Regions from separate parts of the Brevibacterium sp. H602 genome, predicted to be linked through region 3. Evidence: riboswitches for the same ligand, from Rfam matches in the RefSeq annotation. Region 3 holds a riboswitch; each other region holds the start of a gene.
What was found. Region 3 has a riboswitch for thiamine pyrophosphate ahead of thiO (glycine oxidase ThiO). Riboswitches for the same ligand answer to the same signal wherever they lie in the genome.

Region 1 (5,395 bases), on a different contig from region 3:
GAATGGGGGACGCCGCTCACCTGCGGTGACGTCGAAGGGAACGACGTTTCCCTCGATCGGGGCCGGGCAGGTGGCGAATGAGGTGAACGCGAACGGGTAATTCACCGCACGGTTGAAATCGATGACGAGCGACCCGTCCTGATTCGGCACTCCGAGGTCGATGGTCCGCCACGCGGCGGTGGTGCTCCCGTTCGTCGAATCGTGGAAGTCCAGTTGGAGTCCGGTCTTCGGGCACCCGGTGGCGAGCAGGCTCACCTCACCGTGCGAGGTCTCGAAGGTGACGGTTCCCGCCGCCTGTGTCTGCAGCTGCAGGTCCTCTTGGGCAGTTTCGATGGTGTAGGTCTTGAACGGGTCGAACCTGGTGAACCGGGCGAGGAAGACGAAGTCCGGGTCCGGGTCGAAGACCGGAACCTCGAAGAACTTCCCGAGCAGCGGGGACTTCGAATTGCGCACACGCACGCCGAGGCGGCCGCCCCGATCGATGAGTTCGTAGAGGACGTTGCCGACGGTGAACCAGTTGAGCGAGCCGCCGTTCGGAAGCTTCGCGCTGAACCCGTTCTCTTCCACGCGGACCTGTGGCTTGGCGGGCGCTGCTGCGTGCCCGTCGGATCCGCCATCGGACCCCGCATCGGATCCGGCATCCGTTCCGGCAGAAGAGTCGGCACCCGCAGCGTCTGCCGCAGCCGCGCCCGCACCGGACTGGTCCATCACCCTCGGCAGAGTCGAGGTGTCGCTGGGCACGGCCGGGCTGGTCGCACGGGTCGGTCCTCCGCCGTTCGCACCGGAGCCGCCTGCAGCCCCAGCAGTCCCGCCGTTGTCGACCTTGCTGAGCAGGTCGAATGTCTCGGCTGCGGGGCCGGCCTTGATTCCGGTCTTCAGAGACACGGTCACCCATCCGTCGTCGACGGTGAACGTGCCGGGGGCGTCGGTCCAGGTCGACTCGGCGTCGAGCCAGTGAAGTCCGACGACACTGAGCCAGCCGAACGGTTTCGCAAGGGCTGAGTTCCGTGAGTCGCGCCAGGTGTTCCACTCCGTCACGAACTGGTTCACGTCGAACACTCCTTGCCGTCGCTGGTGCGGTCGCAGGGTCGCTGCCCCCGCCTGATTCTCGGACGCGGTGGCAACCCGTCGCCTGAGACCTGATCTTCTTCACCTCCAAACTACCGCAAACGATAGGCTGGGGAAATGAATGAATCACTCCCGAGACCGGATGCGGCCGCGACGACAGCGGCCGACCTCGGCGACTTCGTCAGCGCATCTCCCAGCTCGTACCACGCGGTGGACACGGCAGCGAAACGCCTGGAAGGGGCCGGTTTCTCCCGCCTCGACGAGTCCGTCCCCTGGGCGCTGACGCCAGGGACCGGAAACTACGTCATCCGCGACGGCGCGCTCATCGCATGGATGAATCCCACGGTCACCGAGGCGGCTCCCCGGTTCCGTGTGTTCGGTTCCCACACCGACTCCCCGGCGTTCAAACTCAAACCCGGCGGTGAGTTCACCGCCGAAGGCACCCGCCAGGTCGGGGTGGAGATCTACGGCGGGCCGCTGCTGAATTCGTGGCTCGACCGTGAGCTCGCATTCGCGGGTCGACTCAGCCTCGCCGACGGCAGCATCGTACTCGCCCGCACCGGGCCGATCGCTCGCATCCCGCAGCTCGCGATCCACCTCGACCGGCAGGTCAACGAGGGTCTGACCCTGGACAAGCAGCGTCACACCACTCCCGTCATCGGTCTGGCCGACCTCACCGAGGCAGACATCATCGAACTGCTCGCAGAGTCGGCCGGGGTCGATGCCGAGTCCGTCGTCGGCCACGATGTCTACACCATTCCCGTCCAGGAGCCGGCCCTCTTCGGTGCCGCCGAGGAGTTCTTCGCCTCGCCGAGGCTGGACAACCTTCTGTCCGTGCACGCCGGCGTCACCGCTCTTACCCAGCTCGATGCCGATAGGCTCGACGGCATCCCCCTGTTCGCGGCGTTCGATCATGAGGAGATCGGGTCGAATTCGCGCTCGGGCGCGTGCGGTCCGTTCCTCGCCGATGTCACCGAGCGCATCGTCGCCTCCTTGCTGCCGCAGTCGACGCGCAGCGATTATCTCGCGTCGATGGCCACCTCGGTGTGCGTCTCCTCCGATGCCGGGCATGCTGCCCATCCGAACTATCCAGAACGGCACGATCCGCATGTCCGCCCCCGCCTCGGCGGCGGTCCCCTGCTCAAGCTCAACGCTCAGCAGCGCTACGCCACGGATGCGGTGGGCACCGCCGTGTGGTCGCAGGCGTGCGCGGCCGCAGGAGTCGAGTACCAGGATTTCGTGTCGAACAATGCGATGCCCTGCGGGTCGACGATCGGACCGCTGACCGCAACCCGACTGGGCATGACGACCGTCGATGTGGGTCCGGCCCTGTACTCGATGCACTCGGCCCGCGAAATGGTCGCGGTCTCCGACGTCGTCGCCCTCGGCGCGGCTGCGAAGGCGTTCCTCCAGGGCAGCTGACCCTCAGCCTGTCGCTCGAGGCGCCGCAGTTGTCCTCACTGCGTCAGTCGTGATACGAATTGCACGACCCCACGGGAGCCCACTGCAAGGGCTGAGATCGGACTGGATCGTCCGAGACCGTAGAACCTGATCCGGTTGATACCGGCGTAGGAAGTGAGGACTGCAGATGACTGCATTCACCCCGGAAACCCCTGCCCCTGCCACGACTTCGGCCTCCGCACCTTCGCACGACGAATTCACCCTCGAGCAGTATCCGACGCATTCGCCGGCATGGGTTGATGACGAGGAACACGGCATCCGCGTTCCCGTGACCCGCATCGAACTCGAGGACTCGAACGGCCGGGCGAACGATCCCGTCGACGTCTACCGCACCGTCGGACCGGGCAGTATCCCGGAAGAGGGACTGCCCGCTCTGCGATTCCCGTGGATCGAGAACCGCCTCGACACTGAGACCTACGACGCCCGCGGCCACCGCATCGCCGACGACGGTCGTGCCGCCGTCCGCCGAGGTGCCCCGTCGCAGCAGTGGAAGGGACGCAAACCGGTCCCCCGTCGGGCCAAGTCCGGCCGCACGGTGACCCAGATGCACTACGCAAGGCAGGGCATCATCACCCCGGAGATGCGGTTCGTCGCGCTCCGCGAACAGTGCGATGTCGAACTCGTCCGTGCCGAGCTCGCCGCCGGTCGCGCGATCATCCCGAACAACATCAACCACCCCGAATCAGAGCCGATGATCATCGGCAAAGCGTTCCTCGTCAAGATCAACGCGAACATCGGCAATTCCGCGGTCACCAGCTCCATCGCCGAGGAGGTGCAGAAGCTGCGATGGGCCGCGAAGTGGGGTGCCGACACCCTCATGGATCTGTCGACCGGCAATGACATCCACACCACCCGGGAGTGGATCATCCGCAATTCGCCGATCCCCATCGGCACCGTCCCGATCTATCAGGCGCTGGAGAAGGTCGACGGCGATGCGAACGCGCTGACCTGGGAGATCTATCGCGACACCGTCATCGAGCAGTGCGAGCAGGGTGTCGACTACATGACCGTGCACGCCGGTGTGCTGCTGCGCTACGTTCCGCTCACGGCCGACCGGGTGACCGGGATGGTCTCACGCGGCGGGTCCATCATGGCCAGCTGGTGCCTTGCCCACCACGAGGAGAACTTCCTCTACACCCACTTCGATGAACTCTGTGAGATCTTCGCTCGCTACGATGTCGCCTTCTCGCTCGGCGACGGACTGCGGCCGGGTTCTATCGCCGATGCCAACGATGCTGCCCAGTTCGCCGAGCTCGACACTCTCGCCGAGCTCACCGAACGCGCGTGGGCCCACGACGTCCAGGTGATGGTCGAAGGGCCCGGGCACATTCCGCTCCACCTCGTGCGGGAGAACGTCGAACGTCAGCAGGAGCTCTGCCACGGGGCGCCGTTCTACACCTTGGGTCCGCTGGTCACGGATATCGCGCCCGGATACGACCACATCACCTCGGCGATCGGGGCGACGGAGATCGCCCGCTACGGCACGGCGATGCTCTGCTACGTCACCCCGAAGGAGCATCTCGGTCTGCCCGACCGCGACGACGTCAAGACCGGAGTGATCACGTACAAGATCGCCGCGCATGCCGCCGATATCGCGAAGGGCCACCCCGGTGCGACGGCCCGCGATAATGCGCTGTCGAAGGCTCGGTTCGAATTCCGGTGGCGGGACCAGTTCGCCCTCGGCCTTGATCCGGAGACCGCCGAGGCGTTCCACGACGAGACGCTGCCGGCGGAACCGGCGAAGACCGCGCACTTCTGTTCGATGTGCGGTCCGAAGTTCTGCTCGATGCGCATCTCCCAGGACATCCGTGACACCTACGGCAGCGCCGAGGCGCAGGAGGCCCTGGCCGGAATGCTGCGGAAGAGCCGCGAGTTCCTCGCATCGGGAGGAGAGGTCTACCTGCCCGATCCGACGGTCGGACTCAAGGCAGACTGACCGTCGTTCAAGGCGTGGCGCGCCCACCGAACAGTACACAGACCGACAGACGCGCCACGCCTTGAACGAGCAGTTCGAGGACGAGGTAGGTTGACGGTATGAGCGAACCCCAGCGTGCCTTCGACGCGCACCTGCACATCATCGATCCGAGCCATCCGCTGATCGAGAACAACGGTTATCTGCCCGATCCGTTCACGGTCACTGATTATCGCGCGCGACTGCAGAGCCTGGCCGATGTGGGAGTCGAGGTCGCCGGAGGAGCCGTCGTGTCCGGTTCGTTCCAGGGCTTCGACCAGAGGTACCTCATCGAGGCGCTGCGCCAGCTCGGCGACAACTATGTCGGCGTCACCCAGCTGCCGGAAGAGACCACCGATGATCAGATCCGACGCCTCGACGAGGCGGGCATCAAGGCACTGCGATTTAATATCGCCCGCGGCGGCTCGGCCACCCTCGACGCCCTCGACGGCTTTGCCCGACGAGTCCATGACCTAGTCGGATGGCACGCCGAGCTCTATATCGACGCCCGCACGATCGCTGACGACCTCGCCGCACGCATCGCCTCACTTCCGGCGGTGAGCATCGATCATCTGGGCATGCACGAGGACGGACTGTCCACCCTGCTGCGCCTCGTCGAGGCAGGAGTCAAGGTCAAGGCCACCGGTTTCGGTCGTGTGGAGCTCGCTCCCGCCGAGGCGGTCCGCCGCATCGTCGACACCGACCCGACCGCTCTGATGGTGGGGACGGACCTGCCGTCGACGCGAGCACGTCGCCCCTTCGCCGATGCCGATTTCACGCTCCTTCGTCAGGTGCTCACCCCCGCCGAAGCGGACGCCGTGTTCTGGTCGAACGCGGCCCGGTTCTACGGCCTAGAGTCCAAAACCGCTGAGTAGGCGATCATCTCCACCCAGTAGCATGAGTGAAATGAGTTCA
Region 2 (5,395 bases), on a different contig from region 3:
TCCCGGTCATCCTCGCTCTCATCGTCATCGTCATCGTGTTCCAGTCGGCCGACTCGAACTTCATCTCTCCGGCCAACCTCGTCAACCTCTCCACTCAGGTCGCGTTCCTCGCGATCCTGGCTCTCGGCATCAACCTCATCCTGCTCCTCGGCGAGATCGATCTGTCTCTGGCGCAGTTGGGAGGTCTGGCCGCCTCGCTGCTCGGAGTTCTGGTGGTGAGACAAGGTGTGCCGCCGGCCCTGGCACTGATCATCATGCTGCTGCTCGGCCTGGTCGTCGGCGCGATTCAAGGTTGGTTCTTCGCCGTCGTCGGCATCCCGGCGTTCGTCGTCACCTTGGCCGGTCTGCTCGCGTTCACCGGTCTGACCCTCACGACTCTCGGCACGCAGAAGAACCTGTCGATGTCGGACACCTTCGCCTTCGACTTCGCGAGCTTCTACTTCCCGGCGATCTGGGCCTATATCTTCGGCGCCGTCGCGATCATCGGCTTCGGCGGCGGCATCATCTATTCGAAGCTGCGCCGCCACCGGGAGGGTCTCAGCGCTCCGAGCTGGACCTCTGTGATCGTGCGGATCGTGCTGCTGGCCGCGATCGTGTTCGGGTTCCTCATCCTCGTCAATCAGGACTTCGGTCTGGCGATGCCGTTCTTCCTCATGATCGTCATCGCGATCATCATCGATCTCGTGCTGCGCAAGACCCGCTATGGCCGGTCGATCTACGCCGTCGGCGGCAAGGTCGAAGCCGCCCGGCGCGCTGGCATCCGCGTGACCTGGGTGCGCATCAGCGTGTTCATGGCCGCCGGAGTGCTGGCCGCACTGTTCGGTTTCATCAAGACCGGTGTGACGACGAATGCGGGATCGACGCTGGTGAGCACGCAGGACCTGCTCAATGCGATCGCTGCAGCCGTCATCGGCGGTACCTCGCTGTTCGGCGGTCGCGGAACTGCTTGGGCAGCCGTGCTCGGTGCTCTGGTCGTCGGTGCGATCAACAACGGTCTCTACCTCATCGGCTTCAACTCCGATGCACAGCAGATCATCACGGCACTCGTGCTGCTCACCGCAGTCGTCGTCGATGCGCTCAGCCGCCGCGGTCAGAGGTACGTCGGGCGCGGGTAGCGGGAAGCCCGCCCTCGGAATTCCGCCGAGCGGGTCGCTCAGCTCCGAAATGGCTCCGTACAGATGGCCATCTCGGATTTGAGCAGCCCGCTCGCGAGCTTCTCGAGTGCTTACGTGGAGCACTTGAACACGTCGCGGTTCCAGTAGCTCGTTCTGCGGAGCGTCAGCGACGCTTCATGGATGCGTGCTTGATCCTCTCAAGTTTTGCGAGATCTTCGGGGCTCATGGATCCAATTTGAAGTCGGTCCAGGTAAGGCCTCTCGGCTTTGAATACGTCGAAGTTGTTCAGATCGCCCAGCGAACTCTGCCAGAGACGAAGCTTGGATTCGTATGTGATGCGATGGTGCATGTGGCTGCCGAGGGCCTGAGGTACCCAGTCGTACCTTGATCCGCGTTCGAGTTGGTAGTCGATGGCTCGGCTGACAGATGCTGCTATCCAATCGGCAAACTGAATATTGGAGCTGAGAGCACTGTCGATGTGCATCGGCGGCTCAATGGCAGCATTCATTTCCCTGAATTCTTGGGCACGCGAGAATATGTGTGCGTATATCGACGCTACTCTTGCAGCCCGTTGCTTCTCATTGATCTGGTCCATCAGCGTCAGTAGATTTTCGCCGCAATTGTCCGCGTGACGACAGAGACGATTGACCGACTCTCGCATAGCGCTGCTCATCGGAGAGCCGCACTTGCTTCCTGGTGCCGACCTCCTTCTGTTCGGCATAGAAGAAGACGTGTCCGCTCAGTTCTGCGAGCCTGTTGATCAGTCCGCGAAAGACACGGATCTGCTCACCGTATCTTCGCCAAGCGTCTGGGGTGAAGATATCTGAGCCCTTTCGCTCCCAGCGGCCCGGGTTCTCTACGCCCCGAAGCTCGCTGGCAAAGACACGTCGCTTCTCTGCTGTAAAGATCTGACCGAATCTCCGAGCCGAGCTTTCGGGAATGACGAAGCCTGCATAGCCGAAGACGGGATTGGTGTTGAATCTCGGGTGGTCTTTGGCGACGTACGGGCAGGGTTCACCGATCTCATCGATATAGGCGAGCAGCATGGGCAAACTCTACCCAGCGGCTCTGACACGAGGCCCAACGCAAAAACCCACGTCTGAGACGTGGGCTTGCGACTTGGCGCTCTAGGAGGTGAACTCCTTGCTACCACTTCAATAATCTCACAGCACGGAGGTCCGTGCAATCAGTCTTGTACGGGGACCTATCGGCCAGCATGGCGCACAACGGGGAGTGGCGCTCATTCCCCGACTTGACCTTGTGACTGTGGAAGTCGCCCGTGTCCGGGCGGGCTGATACAGTCGGAGCCAATGACATGGGGTGCCTCATGAGGATCCGTTCGCACCAAGACGCTGCGCACGGAGGACAACGAGGCTGAGAGAACACCCATCGAACCTGATCTGGGCCATACTAGCGAAGGGATCGTCATGGTTGACTTCGACCTGCGTTCTGCGAATGCGCGACTGCGCGCAAGCAACCCACTCATCCAGTGCATCACGAACACCGTTGTGCAGCAGTTCAGCGCCAACGTGCTCCTGGCCATCGGCGCCTCCCCGGCAATGCTCGACCACGAGGCCGATGCCGGACAGTTCGCCGGAATCGCCAGCGGAATTCTCGTCAACTTCGGAACCGCCTCGAACCACCAGCTGCTCGCCGCCGATGCCGCCATCGACGTCGCCAACGCCGCCGGAAAACCCTGGGTCCTCGACCCCGTGAGCGTCGGTGCCGTCGACTTCCGCACCTCCCGCATCCGCCGCGCCGCCGCCGATCACCCGACCGCCATCCGCGGCAATGCCTCCGAGATCGCCGCACTCGCCGGAGTCGGACTCGGCGGTCGCGGAGTCGACTCCACCGACGAAGTCGACGCCGTCCTTCCCGCCGCCGCAAAGCTGGCCCGAGAAACCGGTGCCATCGTCGCCGTCTCCGGACCCACCGATGCCGTCGTCGCCCACATCGACGGCACCGACCACGTCGCCCGCATCTCCGGCGGACATGAGTTCATGCCGCTGGTCATCGGCACCGGCTGCTCACTCGGCGCCGTCACCGTCGCCTACTTGGCCGCCGCCCGCGCCGGACTGGCCGACCCCGACGCCGACGTCTCAGCGGTCAACGCCGCAAACGGGAACGCGAACGGTAGGGCCGCCTCGGCGAGATTCGAAGCTGTTGTCGCCGCCCACGCCCACTTCGCGGTCGCCGGGGAACTCGCCGCCGACGGTGCGAAGGGGCCGGGCAGCTACTCGGTGAACTTCCTCGATGCGCTCCACACCGTCGACGGCGACCGACTCTCACAGGCGAGAATCGGCCTCGACACGCTCACTTCTGCGAATGAAACCGCCAGCAAAGGCGTCCAGGCATGACCGCCGGTTCCGCCCATATCGCTGACAACCCGGCCGACGACAGCGCGACCGTGAACGACCGAGCAGACGCGACCGACCGCTTCGCCGGAATCGACACGCGCCTCTACCTCGTCACCGACTCCGCGCAATGCGAGGCCGCCGGCCGCAGCGTCGCCGAGACCGTGCAGGCCGCCGTCGCCGGGGGAGTGGGCATCGTCCAGGTCCGCGACAAGGACATCGACGATGCAGGCTTCTACTCGCTCACCCGCCAGGTCATCGCCGCCGTCGATGCCGCCACCCGCGACACCGACCGCACGGTCCCCATCGTCCTCAACGACCGCGTCGAAGTGGCCCGCCGTCTCATCGACGAAGGCGAGAACGTGCACATCCACGTCGGCCAAACTGACACCACCGTCGCCGAGGTGCGCGCCGCCCTGGGTGCGGCACCGCTCATCGGTCTCTCTGCCGCGCACAGCGACGAATTCGCCGCCGCCCGCGACTCCGGAGTCGTCGACCTCGTCGGCATCGGACCCGTCTACGACACCTCCACGAAAGCCGACGCCCCCGACGGAATCGGACCGGACCGCCTCGGCGAACTGGTGGCTGAAGCCGGCATCCCCGCGGTCGCGATCGGCGGCATCAACACCGACCGTGCCCCTGACCTGCAGGGGCGTGGACTGATCGGGATCTGCGTGGTCTCGGCGATCTGCATGGCTGACGATCCGAAGTCGGCAGCCGGGGAGCTGCTTTCCGCTTTCGCCGGGAGCGGCCAGTGACGACCCGCCCGCCGATCACCCTGTCGATAGCCGGCACCGATCCCTCCGGCGGTGCTGGAATCCATGCCGACCTCAAGACCTTCACCGCGCGGAAGACCATGGGCACGACCGTCATCACCGCTCTCGTCGCGCAGAATACGCACGGGGTGTCCCGGGTCTATCCGATCGACGTCGATTTCGTCGCCGATCAGTTCGAGTCCGTGCTCGGCGACCTGCCCGTCGATGCGACGAAATCGGGGATGCTCGGCAGCCGTGACCTCGTCGAACTCGTCGTCGCCCGCGCCGCCGAAGGTCGACTCGGCTTCTATACCGTCGATCCGGTGATGATCGCGACCTCCGGCCACCGCCTCCTCGAGACCGATGCCGTCGACGCCGTGCGCACCCACCTGCTGCCCGTCGCCGACCTCATCACCCCCAACCTCCCCGAGGCGGCCCTGCTGATCGGCGATGACGAACCCGAAGCACAGACGACTGAAGCCATGCGTGACCAGGCTCGGCGCCTGCTCGAACGCGGACCCGGAGCGGTCCTGCTCAAGGGCGGACACGGCAGCGAGGACGAGGTCATCGATATCCTCGCCACCGCCGATGGCCAGGTCCGCGAGTTCAGCCACGCCCGTGTGGCGACAATGAACACACACGGGACCGGGTGCACCCTGTCAGCCGCGATCACCGCCGAGGTGGCCGTCCTCGGCCGCGAACGCACAGAGATCGGGTCGGACCTCCTCGGCGAGGCTGTCGGCAATGCCCTCGACTACCTTGCTCGCGCTCTCACTTCGGCTGCTGACTGGCAGCTGAGCCTCAATCCGGAAGGCGCCCACGGACCGGTCGACCACCAGGTCGACATCGTCCGCGGTCGACCCGCCTGACATATCCGTCCCACCTGACCGCCGCCTCACCCGAACCGCCACGTCACACCAGCACAAAGGAGTTCCCATGACCGTCACCTTTACCGCCGGCCCATTGACCACCCAGCTGTGGGACCGCGTCCGCCCCATCATCAAGCAGATCGAAGCTCTGCCGTTCCTCGCCCAGCTCGCTGACGGCAGCCTCGATCCGAAGGCCTTCGTCAACTACATCTCGCAGGACAGCCTGTACCTCAACGGCTACGCCAAGGCCATGTCGTTCCTCGCGGCGAAGACCGTCGACCGTGACGAATCCCGGTTCTGGG
Region 3 (5,395 bases):
GAACCCGTCGAGGACGAGTTCCTCGGCTGCGGCGAAGAGTTCGATGGGGTCCGGCAACAGGGTGTCCTCATCGGCGATGACCTCGAGCTTCACCCAGTTCGTCTCCAGAGCCTCTCGAGCCAGTCGGGCGGTGAGCACGGCATCCCTGGCCGTATAGCAGCCGGCCGTGTTCGGCAGCACCCGAATACCCAGACGCTGGAGCATGGTGAAGACCGAGTCCCGGGACTCAGCGTCGAAACGGCGCATCGCCACAGTCGTCAGCTCGGTTCCCGAAGCCACGAGTGCGTCTTCGAGGATGCTCAGGGAACTCGCCCCTCCCGTGCCCATCACGAGGCGAGACGACATCTCCACATTATCGATCGTCCAGGTCATCTCAGCCTCCCTGCACAGCGGTGACGATGTCGACGGTGTGCCCATCGGCAAGGGTGAGAGAGGACCAGGTGCCGCGACGGATGACTTCACCGTCGACGGCCAGGGCGATGCCCAATCGTCCACCGTCGGCCGCTGTCCCATCGGGATTCAGTTCCCGTCCGGTGACCTCGGCGACGAGGTCGAGCGCCGAGGTGGCACCCGACAGCTCATGGCGATCGCCATTGAGGACGATGGTCGGTGAGTGGTCGCGGTCGGTCATGAGATGCTCCTCATCGGGTAGGCAGTGGTGTGTTCTGTGGTGAAGCGGTGCGGGGACACGGACTCGAGGGCCCCATCGGGGGACCAGCCGGAATCGACGCCCAAGGTGATCTCGGCGCCGAGCCGGCCACCGAACGGGGCCAAGAGGATGCCGTGGCGGAAATACCCTGTGCTCACGATGCAGCCGGGATCGATGCGGCCGATCATCGGCAGATCGTCGGGCGAGCCGGGTCGGGCACGGGTGGTGATATCGGTGATCTCCGCGTCGAGGATTCCCGGGACCAATCGCTGCCCGTCGGCGAGCAGTCGGTGGAGCGCCCCGGCCGGAGTGCCGGAGAGTCCGTCCTCACGCGAACTGGCACCGAGCACGATCTCGCCATCGGGGCGGGGGACCAAATAGACGGAGCGACCGTTGACCAGCCCGCGGATGGTTCGGCTCAGCAGCGGAGCCGCCTCGGCGGGGGCGCGCAGTCGCAGAACATCACCCCAGACCTCACGCAGAGGCAGCTGTGGGGCACCGACGATCGCGGACACAGCGCTGCCGGCGCAGATGACCACCTGATCGGCCTCCAGCCGGCGGCCGTCGCCCAGCTCGACTCCCACAGTCGTATCGCCGTCCTTGACCAGTCCGGCCGCGCGCTGGCGAACGAAGCCACCTGAATCAGAGGACAGGACAGTCAGCAATGCGGCAGTGAGCCGACGGGGGTCGATCGAGTGATCGCCTGGAATGTGCACGGCCCCGGCCACGGCAGGCGACAACGACGGCTCAACCCGGCGGGCAGCGCTGCCGGTGATGAGCTCGGTGGCGAAACCGGATCGGGATTGTGCATCGCGCAGCTCCCGCAGAGCTTGCAGATCAGCTCGGTCACCGGCGCACACCAATGTGCCGGCATCCGAAAAACCGAGATCGCTGCCGGCGGCGCTCGCCACCTCGGCGGAGAACTGAGGATACATCTGCGCGGAGGCCCGCATCAGCGGGTACAGGGGAGTCTGCCCCCAGACCACCTCGGCGGCGGGAGCCAGCATCCCCGCAGCAGCATGGCTCGCACCCTGGGCGGGCGCAGGATCGATGATGGTGACTTCGGCGCCGAGGCGGTGCAGATACCAGGCCGTGGACAGGCCGATGATCCCGGCGCCGACGACAATGACTCTCACAGCTTCTCCCTCCGGCGGCATGATCCGCATCAGGTCTGACGGTCGGCTCTTACGCCCTCTCAGCCTCGTTGGGAGGCTCCCGCGAACTCCTCTACTCTATGACCATGACCACACAGATGCCACCGCGCACCGCAGCGCGGCAGACGAAAAGAGCCTGGAGAGAGGCCCGACTGGCGGAGGCGAAGCTCTACCTGTGCACCGATGCCCGGACCGGTCAGGACGACCTCGCCGAGTTCCTCGACGCCGCCTACCGTGGGGGAGTCGACATCATCCAACTGCGGGACAAGAGCCTCGAGGCCCGCGCCGAGATCGCGGCCTTGGAGGTCCTCAAAGATGTCGCCGCCGATCACGACAAGCTCTTCTCAGTCAATGACCGTGCCGACGTCGCGCTGCTGACCGACGCCGACGTCTTCCACGTCGGTCAAGGCGACCTCACCAGTGCTCAGGCCAGGGCCGTGCTCGGACCCGATGTCATCCTCGGTCGCTCGACGCATTCCCGCGAGCAGGCGCTCGCCGCCGAGGCGGACCCGGAGACCGACTATTTCTGTGTCGGGCCGGTCTGGGAGACCCCGACGAAGCCCGGCCGTGCTTCTGTGGGGACGGCTCTGCTGACCGCCACCGCCGCCAAGGCGGCCAAACCGTGGTTCGCGATCGGTGGTATTGCGACCGGGGAGAGGCTGGACGCGATCCGTCAGGCGGGCGCGAGGCGTGCCGTCGTCGTCCGTGCGATAACCTCGGCTGAGGATCCCGCTGCGGCCGCGCGGGAGCTCAAGGAGGAGTTGGAATGACCCAAGCAGCTGACAGCGCATCCGACGGAATCAGCACTGGTGCCGACCTGTCGATTCTCATCGCCGGGGCGGGGGCCACCGGCGGAGCGTTCGGCACCTATCTGCAGGAGGCCGGACGTGATGTCACTTTCCTGCTCCGGCAGGCACGGGCGGAGACGGTCCGCGCGGAGGGACTGCGCTTCACTGCACCCGGTGATGATCGGACGAATCAGGTCGATGTCATCACCGCTGAGGAGCTCGCAGCCGCACCACGAACTTTCGACCTCGTCATCGTCGCGGTCAAAGCGGGTGGACTCGACTTGGTCATCGCCGATATCGGACCGGCTGTCGGCGAACAGACGACGATCATCCCGTTCCTCAACGGCATGGCTCAGATCGAGAAGCTGCAGAGCAGATACCCCGGACAGGTGCTCGGCGGGTTCGTCAAGATCGTCGGCACAATCAGGGACGGAGCTGTCGTCCAGCTCACCGACATGGCCGTGATGACTATCGGAGATCTCCACGGCGCTGAAGTGCCCACACGCATCTCCGAAGCGCTCGATGTCCCCGGTTTCAAACTGCAGACCGTCGACGGCATCATCGATGGGCTGTGGGAGAAATGGATCTTCATCGCCGCGGCGGGAGTCGTCACCTGCCTGTTCCGCGCCCCGGTCGGAGCGATCATGGAAGCCGGCGGCAGGTCGCACGTGCATGCCATCGTCGATGAGCTCGAAGCCGTGGCGGCTGCGGCCGGACACTCGGTGTCGGAAGCCTCCCACACCATGACAATCAAGATGCTCACCGAGGATGGTTCGGCCTTCACCTCATCTCTCTACCGGGATGTGACGGCAGGGCTGCCGAGCGAAACGGAGCACATCCTCGGCGACCTGTCGCTCAAGGCGGAGGAACTGGGAGTGGCGACTCCGCTGCTCGACCTCACGCTTGTGCAGCTGCGGGCAGGGGAAGCCCAGAAGCGGCTCTGACTTCGGCTGTGCCCGTGCGCAGCATCGCCAGATACGGCTCCTGCGGCTGAGTGTGTTCGACGTCGGACGAACCGTGCGCGGCGGTGAACGTGACCATGGGGACGCCGTCGACATCATCGAGGACGAGCAGCGTCTCGTACCCGCCCGGACCCAGCGAATGGGAGCTTCCTGTCGGCAGGTCGAAGACGAGGCGTTCCACCGGACTGTCCGGTTCGGGTGGGCGGTGCATCTCCTGTGCCGCCACATCGGCGAACTGTTCGGCGGTGATGAGGTAGGCCTTGGCGGGGGTCGGCCCCGGGACGGAATGATCGTAGAAGGCCATGCCGCCGCCCCACACCTTGGACTCGCCGGCGAAGTAGATCGTTCCGGGCAGTTCGATCCCTGCCTCGGCGCGGGGCAGTGTTCCGTCCCTGGCACCGGGGTAGGTCACCATCGCCCCGGGCGGTCGCCCGCCCTGCAGATAGCAGGAGAGCCGATCGCGAGCCATGTTCGATCCGTAGCTGACGTACCACACATATGTTTGAGACATCCCTGCCATCGTGACATCTCGGTCTTGGAATTTGGTGAACCGGTGACGTGCGCGTCCTCTGCCGCGCCGGCGCAATCGGCGGACGAGCTCGGCGCTGCCGGTGATGGCCAGGGCGATGCCGATGCCCACGGCGACTCCGAGCAGCGGCCGGTCCTCGAAGACCATTCCCCCGATGAGTCCGATCACCGTCGAATAGAGCGCCCAGGCGAGGCTGCCGATTCCGTCCCAGAGCAGGAAGGTGCGGATCGGGAACCCGAGCAGACCGGAGCCGATGGTGGCCAGGCTGCGGCCCCCGGGAACGAATCGGCCGGCGATGAGCACGGTCCCGCCTCGGCGAGAGAAGACCGTGTGGGCGGAGCCAAGCAGGTTGGCGATGCGAGTCCACCGCCGCCATCGGCCGACCCCGGTCGCAGCGAATCGGCCGACGAGGTGAGCTGCCAGATCCCCGAGGAGAGCCCCTCCGGCAGCGGCGAGGACGAGCCCTGCCGGGTGAGGGTGCCCCATCGCGGCGAAGGTTGCAGCGGTGATGAGCAGGGTCTCCGACGGCACAAGCGGCACGAGCGAGTCCAGTGCCGCGGCCACGGCGATGAGCAGGTACACCCACGGAGAGGTGAGGGTGGCGGTGAGCAGCTCGAGTGCGAGATCCATACTCATCCACGCTAGGCACAAGGCGGCAGGGCCGGTACGCGGTCGGGCGCACGGTCAGTGCGGCCGACCGGCAGCCGCCATTGCGGAAAACCGGAATCCGGGAGTGCGGCCGAACCCCTGGGAGGCGGCGACGGGCGTTGCTACGATCGACTTATGCCCTGGCCGAGCGCGCTGTCCACCCGCCTTCCTCCTGAAGTACGGATGTTCACCGCGCGGTGGGCGCGGTCCGTGCTCGCCGTCGTATGGGGCGGTCTGCTGTGTCTGCCGCTGCTCATCGCCTCCGTGCTTCCGCCCACTTCACGCATGGCCGCGAAGGTGCGGAGCTGGGAACTCGCTCGGCATTCTCGCGGGTTCGGACTCGTCCTCGCCGACGAGCCGACCAAACGTCGATTCCTGCTCGGCAACGGCCTGGTCGCCGCACTCGCCATCATCCCCACCGCGAACCTCCTCGGCGGCTTCTTCGTCGTGACTCTCGGATCCCTCTTCCAAGGATTCTTCATCGGGGGAGCTGTCAACATCGGGTTCGATATGTGGTCGATCTCCCAACCCACGCTCTTCGTCGGTGTCCTCTATGGGGCGGCGAACCTCATCGGCGCCGTCGCCCTGGCCGAGGCGGCAAGTTGGGCACATGGTCGCATCGATGCGCGTTTCGTCGAGGTGGAGCGTCCCTTCGCCGTGTACAC
Region 4 (5,395 bases), on a different contig from region 3:
TGTCAGCATCCGCGGACACAGGCCCGGTCGTCGTCGCCGTCGACGGCTCCGACACCGGTCGGGTCGCCATGTTCACGGCAGCCGCCGAGGCCGCCTTACGCGGCACAGAACTCGAACTCGTCGTGGTGCTGCCTGCCGGTGAGGAATGGCTCTACTGGTACCCCGACCTCGAGCTCAGCTCCGAGGTCACCTCGCGTCGGCAGAAACAGCTGACCGAAGGTCTGGAGAAGGAAGCCGCAACCCTGTCCGAGCAGTTCCCGGATCTGACGGTGACCACCTCGGTGCCGGTCGGCGATCCCACGGAGACCCTCGTCGAGATCAGCTCGCGCGCACAGCTGACGGTGCTGGGCACCCGCGGGCGCGGACGGATCCGCAGCGCTCTGCTGGGATCCGTCTCGCGCGGGGTCCTCAACCACGCCGAAGGTCCGGTCATGGTGGTGCCGAGCTGATCGGCGGCGCCGTGCTGATCAGGAAGGCTGTGCTGATCAGCTGAGCCCGGCATCTCGGCGGCGACGGCTCACAACGAGGAGCGTCGCGCCGAGTGCCAGCGCCCCCGCCCCGACGGCCAAGGGCAGTGCAAGCCCACCGCCGGTGCGGGGCAGGTCTCCGTCCCCACCCGCCGAGGCGGTCCCAGAGGAGTCCGAATCATCATCCGTTCCTGCGGCGTTCGCCTCGGTCGCATCTGCCTCGGCGCCGGAGTCGGCGGTGCCGGCAGTTTCCGCACCTTCGTCCGAACCGTCCGAATCGCTCTCCGAACCGTCGGCTTCGGCTCCCGCCGCGCCGGCGTCTGCGTCTTCTCCCGCGCCATCTGCATCGACTCCGGCGCCGGCCTCTGGTCCGGCATCGGAACCATCCGCTTCAGCCCCGACCCCCGCACCGGCGTCTGATTCGGCGTCCGAACCATCCGCCTCGGCGTCGGCTTCTGTTCCAGCCCCGCCATCCGCGTCTGCACCGGCGTCGTCATCCGGGGCTGGATCTTCCGCCTCGGCGCGCCTGAGTTCGACATCGTCGATCTGCTCGGCTGCGGCCTGCGCTTCCGCGCGTTCACCATCGGCCGGCGCTCCGCCTGCCGGCACCTCATAGGTCGTCGCTCGCAGCGCTTCGTCGCTGACTCGAACCCGGGTGAAGGCGGGCACGTCGTTGTGGACGCTCTTGCCTTCCCAGTCGAGGCCGGGAACGTAGCCATAGAACTTCGACCCCGATGACGAGGTCAGCGTGAGGTAGAGCGTCTGCCCGTCTTCCTTCTCCTCCTCGGCTCCCGCTTCGGAGCCCTCAACGGGCTTGCCTTCGCCGTCCATGAGGAAGGTGCGGTTGTAGATGTGGTCGTGGCCGGAGACGACGAGGTCGATGTCATTGCGGGCCGCGACCGGAGGGATCTCCTTCCGCAGCCGCTTCACATCGAGGTCATCCCAGTGCGTGGCCGTCGAATAGATCGAGTGGTGGAATCCGAGAACCGTCCAGCGTGCCTGGTCACCGTGCTCGGCGACGACTTCGTCGATGAAATCGGCGTGGGCGTCCATGTCCGAACTGTTCGAATTGATGTTGAGGAACAGGACTCCGTCCTCGATGAACCAGTAGTCGCCGCCGGAGGTGATGACGCCGCCACCGCCGTGGTCCTGGCTGACATTGGGTCGGTTGAAGTGCTGTTCGTAGGCTTTCGATGACACATCGTGGTTGCCGATCGTCGTCGCCTGCGGGATCGTCCGGGTGGCTTCCGGTGCCAGGTACTGTGCGTACTGCTCCTGGTTGCCGGCGGAGTTGACCTGGTCTCCCAGCGAGTAGAAGAAGCTCGGGTCGTCGGCGGTGGCCACGGCCGAACTCAGGGTCCGGTCCCAACCGGCGGCGTCGTCGGGGTCTCCGCCTCCGGCGCCGACCTGGGGGTCGCCGAAGACGAGGAATTCGTCGTCTCCTCCGGACGATCCTGTGGTGAACTGCTGCACCTCGGTGAATCCGTCCTCTTCGTTGCCGACCTGGTAGGCGTATTCGGTGTCGGGCTCGAGGTCGGTCATGTTCGCATGGTTGAAGTGACGCTTGAGGTCGGTGGCAAGGCCGGAGTCCGTGGTCACAGCCCTGTCAGCATCGGCGGGGAGCTTTCCGCCGTCGACCTCACTGGCCGGCGCCCACCGGACCTCTCCCCCACCGGAGCTCTCACTCATCCACGAGAGGTTGCGCGCAGTGGGGTCGGCGCCGACCTGCAGCACCGCATCGGTGATCGCTTCGCTTCCCGCATCCGCCTCGGCGGGCGAATCCGTCCGGTCCGGGCTGGGAGTCTGAGCAGTGTCGGCATTCGTGCCCTGGGTCGCGGTCGACCCTCCGGAACCGAGAGATGGTTCGGCACGCACGGGCACCGGGGCCGCCACCAGAGCGGCGAGCAGGGTAGCGGCGGACAGGGCACTGAGCGGTCTCTTCAGTCGATGCGTATTCACCCGCCTATTCCTACTGACCAGTAGTGTCCGGTCGTTCGAGGACCGTCGACGGGAAGGGAAACGGGAAGTGAATCCTCGATGACCGACCCCGGACTCCGCGTCGTTTCCGATCCCAGCCTCCGCGTCGCTCCCCTGTTGTACAGTGGTGGCTACGACAGGGGAGCGCCGTCAGGGGCGCTGAGAGTGCAGAAGAAGCTGCAGACCCTCGAACCTGATGTGGTTAGCACCGCCGAAGGAAGTCGAGACTCTTCACCCCTCCTTGAAATGAGGAGGCACGATGCCGAATACCACCACGCCGAACACCACCCCCACCTCTTCACGCGCCCTCACCGCGGCGCCGAAATCCAAACAGTGGCGGGTGGTCGACTATGTCACCACCGCCGTTCTCGGCATTGCCGTGGGGCTCGTGTTCTGGGTGTTGGCGCTGAGCTGGAAGGTCCTCGAACTCGCCTTCCAGGCATTCCCGCCGTCGATCGGTCTCATCGCAGGACTCTGGGTCCTTGCTGGCCCGCTGGCCGGGGCGATCATCCGCAAACCCGGTGCCGCGCTCCTGTGCGAACTCATCGCCGCCATCGTCGAAGCCGTCCTCGGCTCCCACTTCGGAGCGACAGTTCTGCTCTCGGGTCTCCTGCAGGGCCTCGGTGCCGAACTCGTCTTCGCCGCCTTCGGCTACAAGCGCTTCACCCTGTGGGTCACCGCGGCCTCGGGGATGCTGGCCGCGGCGTTCATGGCCGTGAGCGAGAACATCATGTACAACGCGGAATGGCAGTTCGGCTTCCAGGCGATCTACGCCGTCTGCGCGATCGTCTCCGGTCTCGGCATCTCCGGAATCGGCGCTTGGTTCGCCTACCGGGCGATCGCGGCCACCGGAGCGCTCAGCTCCTTCGCTTCCGGCCGTCTGCGCTGATGGCACTGCCGATCACGGCTTCCGGCTTCTCGTGGACGCACACCGACCGTGACGTGCCTGCGGTCGGTCCACTCGATCTGCAGATCGCCGCCGGTGAGAAAGTGCTGCTGCTCGGTGCCTCCGGGGCCGGCAAATCGACGTTCCTCCACGCCGTCGCCGGCGTCCTGCCCGAGGAATCGGGTGAGGCCACCGGTGAACTCCTCGTCGGCGGTGAGGAACCGAACCCTCGCCGAGACAGCACCGGGCTGGTCCTCCAAGATCCCGATTCGCAGGTGATCTTCTCCCGCATCGGTGATGACGTGGCGTTCGGGATGGAGAACCTCGGATTCCCGGCCGAGGCAATCGAGGCTCAGGTGCCCAGATCTCTGCAGGCGTTGGGGCTCGATCTGCCGCCGGAGCATCCGAGTGCTGCGCTGTCCGGTGGGCAGAAGCAGCGGCTGGCTCTGGCCGGGGTCCACGCGATGGCCCCCGAGGTCATCGTCCTCGACGAGCCGACGGCCAATATCGATCCCGCCTCGGCGACCGAGGTCCGCGATGCCGTGCTCACCGTGCAGGCCGCGACCGCGGCGACAATGCTCGTCGTCGAGCACCGGGTCGAACTGTGGATCGATCACGTCGACCGGGTCATCGTGCTCGGCCGCGAAGGCATCGCAGCCCAAGGTCCGCCCGCGCAGGTCTTCTCCGATCCCGACCTGACCGAAACACTCGTCAACTGCGGAATCTGGATGCCGCAGCACTCCCCCGCCCCGCGCCGAGGCGGAACCGCAGGAATCGGCGGAACGTCGGGCCGCCTCGGCGAGGTTCTGCTGCGCACAGATCGGCTCAGCGTTGCCCGACCGCGCATGGCCACCCCCGCTGCGACCGACCTGGACCTGAGTCTGCGCGCTGGTCAGGCGCTCGGAATCGTCGGTGCGAACGGGGCGGGCAAATCGACCACGGCCCTGACCTTGGCGGGCCTGCTGCCCGAATTCTCCGGGCAGGTCCTCGCCGAGGCGGCCCTGCGAGAAGGAGCCAAACGACCCCGGCCGTTCGCCTGGCCGTCGAAGCAGCTGGCGGCGCGTATCGGCATGGTCTTCCAGGAACCGGCCCACCAGTTCCTCACCTCGAGCGTGGCGGCCGAACTCGAGCTGGGTCCGCGGCTGGCCGGGTGGTCTGCCGCCGAGTCTCGAGCTCGGGTGGATGAGCTTCTTGAGGGACTCGGGCTCACCGGGTTGGCGCAAGCTCATCCGCAGAGTCTCTCCGGCGGGGAGAAGCGTCGCCTGTCGGTGGCGGCGATGCTGGCTCCCCGGCCCCGGGTGCTCATCGTCGATGAGCCGACTTTCGGTCAGGATGCGCTGACGTGGGCGGGGCTGGTGGAAATGTTCGTCGATGCCTTGGAACACGGTTCTGCGGTGGTCGCGGTCAGTCATGATCACGCGTTCCTCGAAGCCATCAGTGCCGATCTCCTCGAGCTCGGCGACCGCAGCAGCGCAGAACGTTTCAGCGACAGTGAGTCGGATTCGCATGTCAGGGCGGGTGATCGCGGTGAGTAAGGGCCTGGACCAACACGTTCACTCGTCCCCCGAGGTCGCCGTACAGGATCCGGGGCAGCTCATCCCCGTGGTGCGTTCGACCGCTTTGGGTCGGTGCAATCCGCTGACGAAGATCGCAGTGGCTCTCATCCTCATGGTCGGGGCGCTGCTGAGCATCGATCTCGTCTCTGCTGGAGTGGTGCTGCTGGCAGCATTGCTGGCTCTGCCGGCGACGGGACTCGATCTGGTGGCCGCGGCCAAGCGCCTGTGGTTCCTTCCGGCGGGCGCCCTGCTTGCGGCCTGGGGCACGGCGCTGTTGGCGGAGAAGACCGGGGATGTGGTCGTCGATGTCGGCCCCGTCCTGTTCACCACGGGATCACTGGCCGCGGCCGCGGCGATCTTCGTCCGTGCCCTGGCGTTGGCGATCCCACTCATTGTGCTCGCGTCGACGATCGATCCGCGTGACCTCGCCGATGCGCTCATTCAGCACCTGCGGCTGCCGGAGGTCGTCGTGATCTCCGTTCTGGCGGCTTCTCGCCTGCTCGGACTGC

Region 1: it holds a riboswitch for thiamine pyrophosphate, as region 3 does, so the genes downstream of both, thiC (phosphomethylpyrimidine synthase ThiC) here and thiO (glycine oxidase ThiO) in region 3, are expected to answer to the same signal.
Region 2: it holds a riboswitch for thiamine pyrophosphate, as region 3 does, so the genes downstream of both, ACSBQT_RS08465 (hydroxyethylthiazole kinase) here and thiO (glycine oxidase ThiO) in region 3, are expected to answer to the same signal.
Region 4: it holds a riboswitch for thiamine pyrophosphate, as region 3 does, so the genes downstream of both, ACSBQT_RS09060 (ECF transporter S component) here and thiO (glycine oxidase ThiO) in region 3, are expected to answer to the same signal.

The regions. Positions count from the first base shown of each region.
Region 1 covers NZ_JBPIZD010000022.1:53,196-58,590, reverse strand. Annotated here, with positions in the region: gene ACSBQT_RS14940 (DUF1684 domain-containing protein) at 1-1,050, opposite strand, end outside; gene ACSBQT_RS14935 (M18 family aminopeptidase) at 1,186-2,490, shown strand; TPP riboswitch at 2,553-2,661, shown strand; gene thiC (phosphomethylpyrimidine synthase ThiC) at 2,657-4,465, shown strand; gene ACSBQT_RS14925 (amidohydrolase family protein) at 4,564-5,355, shown strand; gene ACSBQT_RS14920 (ABC-ATPase domain-containing protein) at 5,387-5,395, shown strand, end outside.
Region 2 covers NZ_JBPIZD010000009.1:47,577-52,971, forward strand. Annotated here, with positions in the region: gene ACSBQT_RS08450 (sugar ABC transporter permease) at 1-1,115, shown strand, start outside; gene ACSBQT_RS08455 (hypothetical protein) at 1,279-1,710, opposite strand; gene ACSBQT_RS08460 (DUF3800 domain-containing protein) at 1,694-2,161, opposite strand; TPP riboswitch at 2,422-2,555, shown strand; gene ACSBQT_RS08465 (hydroxyethylthiazole kinase) at 2,543-3,472, shown strand; gene thiE (thiamine phosphate synthase) at 3,469-4,227, shown strand; gene thiD (bifunctional hydroxymethylpyrimidine kinase/phosphomethylpyrimidine kinase) at 4,224-5,093, shown strand; gene ACSBQT_RS08480 (TenA family protein) at 5,161-5,395, shown strand, end outside.
Region 3 covers NZ_JBPIZD010000001.1:364,684-370,078, reverse strand. Annotated here, with positions in the region: gene ACSBQT_RS01715 (thiazole synthase) at 1-372, opposite strand, end outside; gene thiS (sulfur carrier protein ThiS) at 374-631, opposite strand; gene thiO (glycine oxidase ThiO) at 628-1,785, opposite strand; TPP riboswitch at 1,775-1,878, opposite strand; gene thiE (thiamine phosphate synthase) at 1,890-2,573, shown strand; gene ACSBQT_RS01695 (ketopantoate reductase family protein) at 2,570-3,535, shown strand; gene ACSBQT_RS01690 (DedA family protein) at 3,489-4,712, opposite strand; gene ACSBQT_RS01685 (sensor histidine kinase) at 4,866-5,395, shown strand, end outside.
Region 4 covers NZ_JBPIZD010000010.1:11,080-16,474, forward strand. Annotated here, with positions in the region: gene ACSBQT_RS09050 (universal stress protein) at 1-449, shown strand, start outside; gene ACSBQT_RS09055 (fibronectin type III domain-containing protein) at 486-2,426, opposite strand; TPP riboswitch at 2,573-2,681, shown strand; gene ACSBQT_RS09060 (ECF transporter S component) at 2,704-3,333, shown strand; gene ACSBQT_RS09065 (ABC transporter ATP-binding protein) at 3,333-4,865, shown strand; gene ACSBQT_RS09070 (energy-coupling factor transporter transmembrane component T family protein) at 4,858-5,395, shown strand, end outside.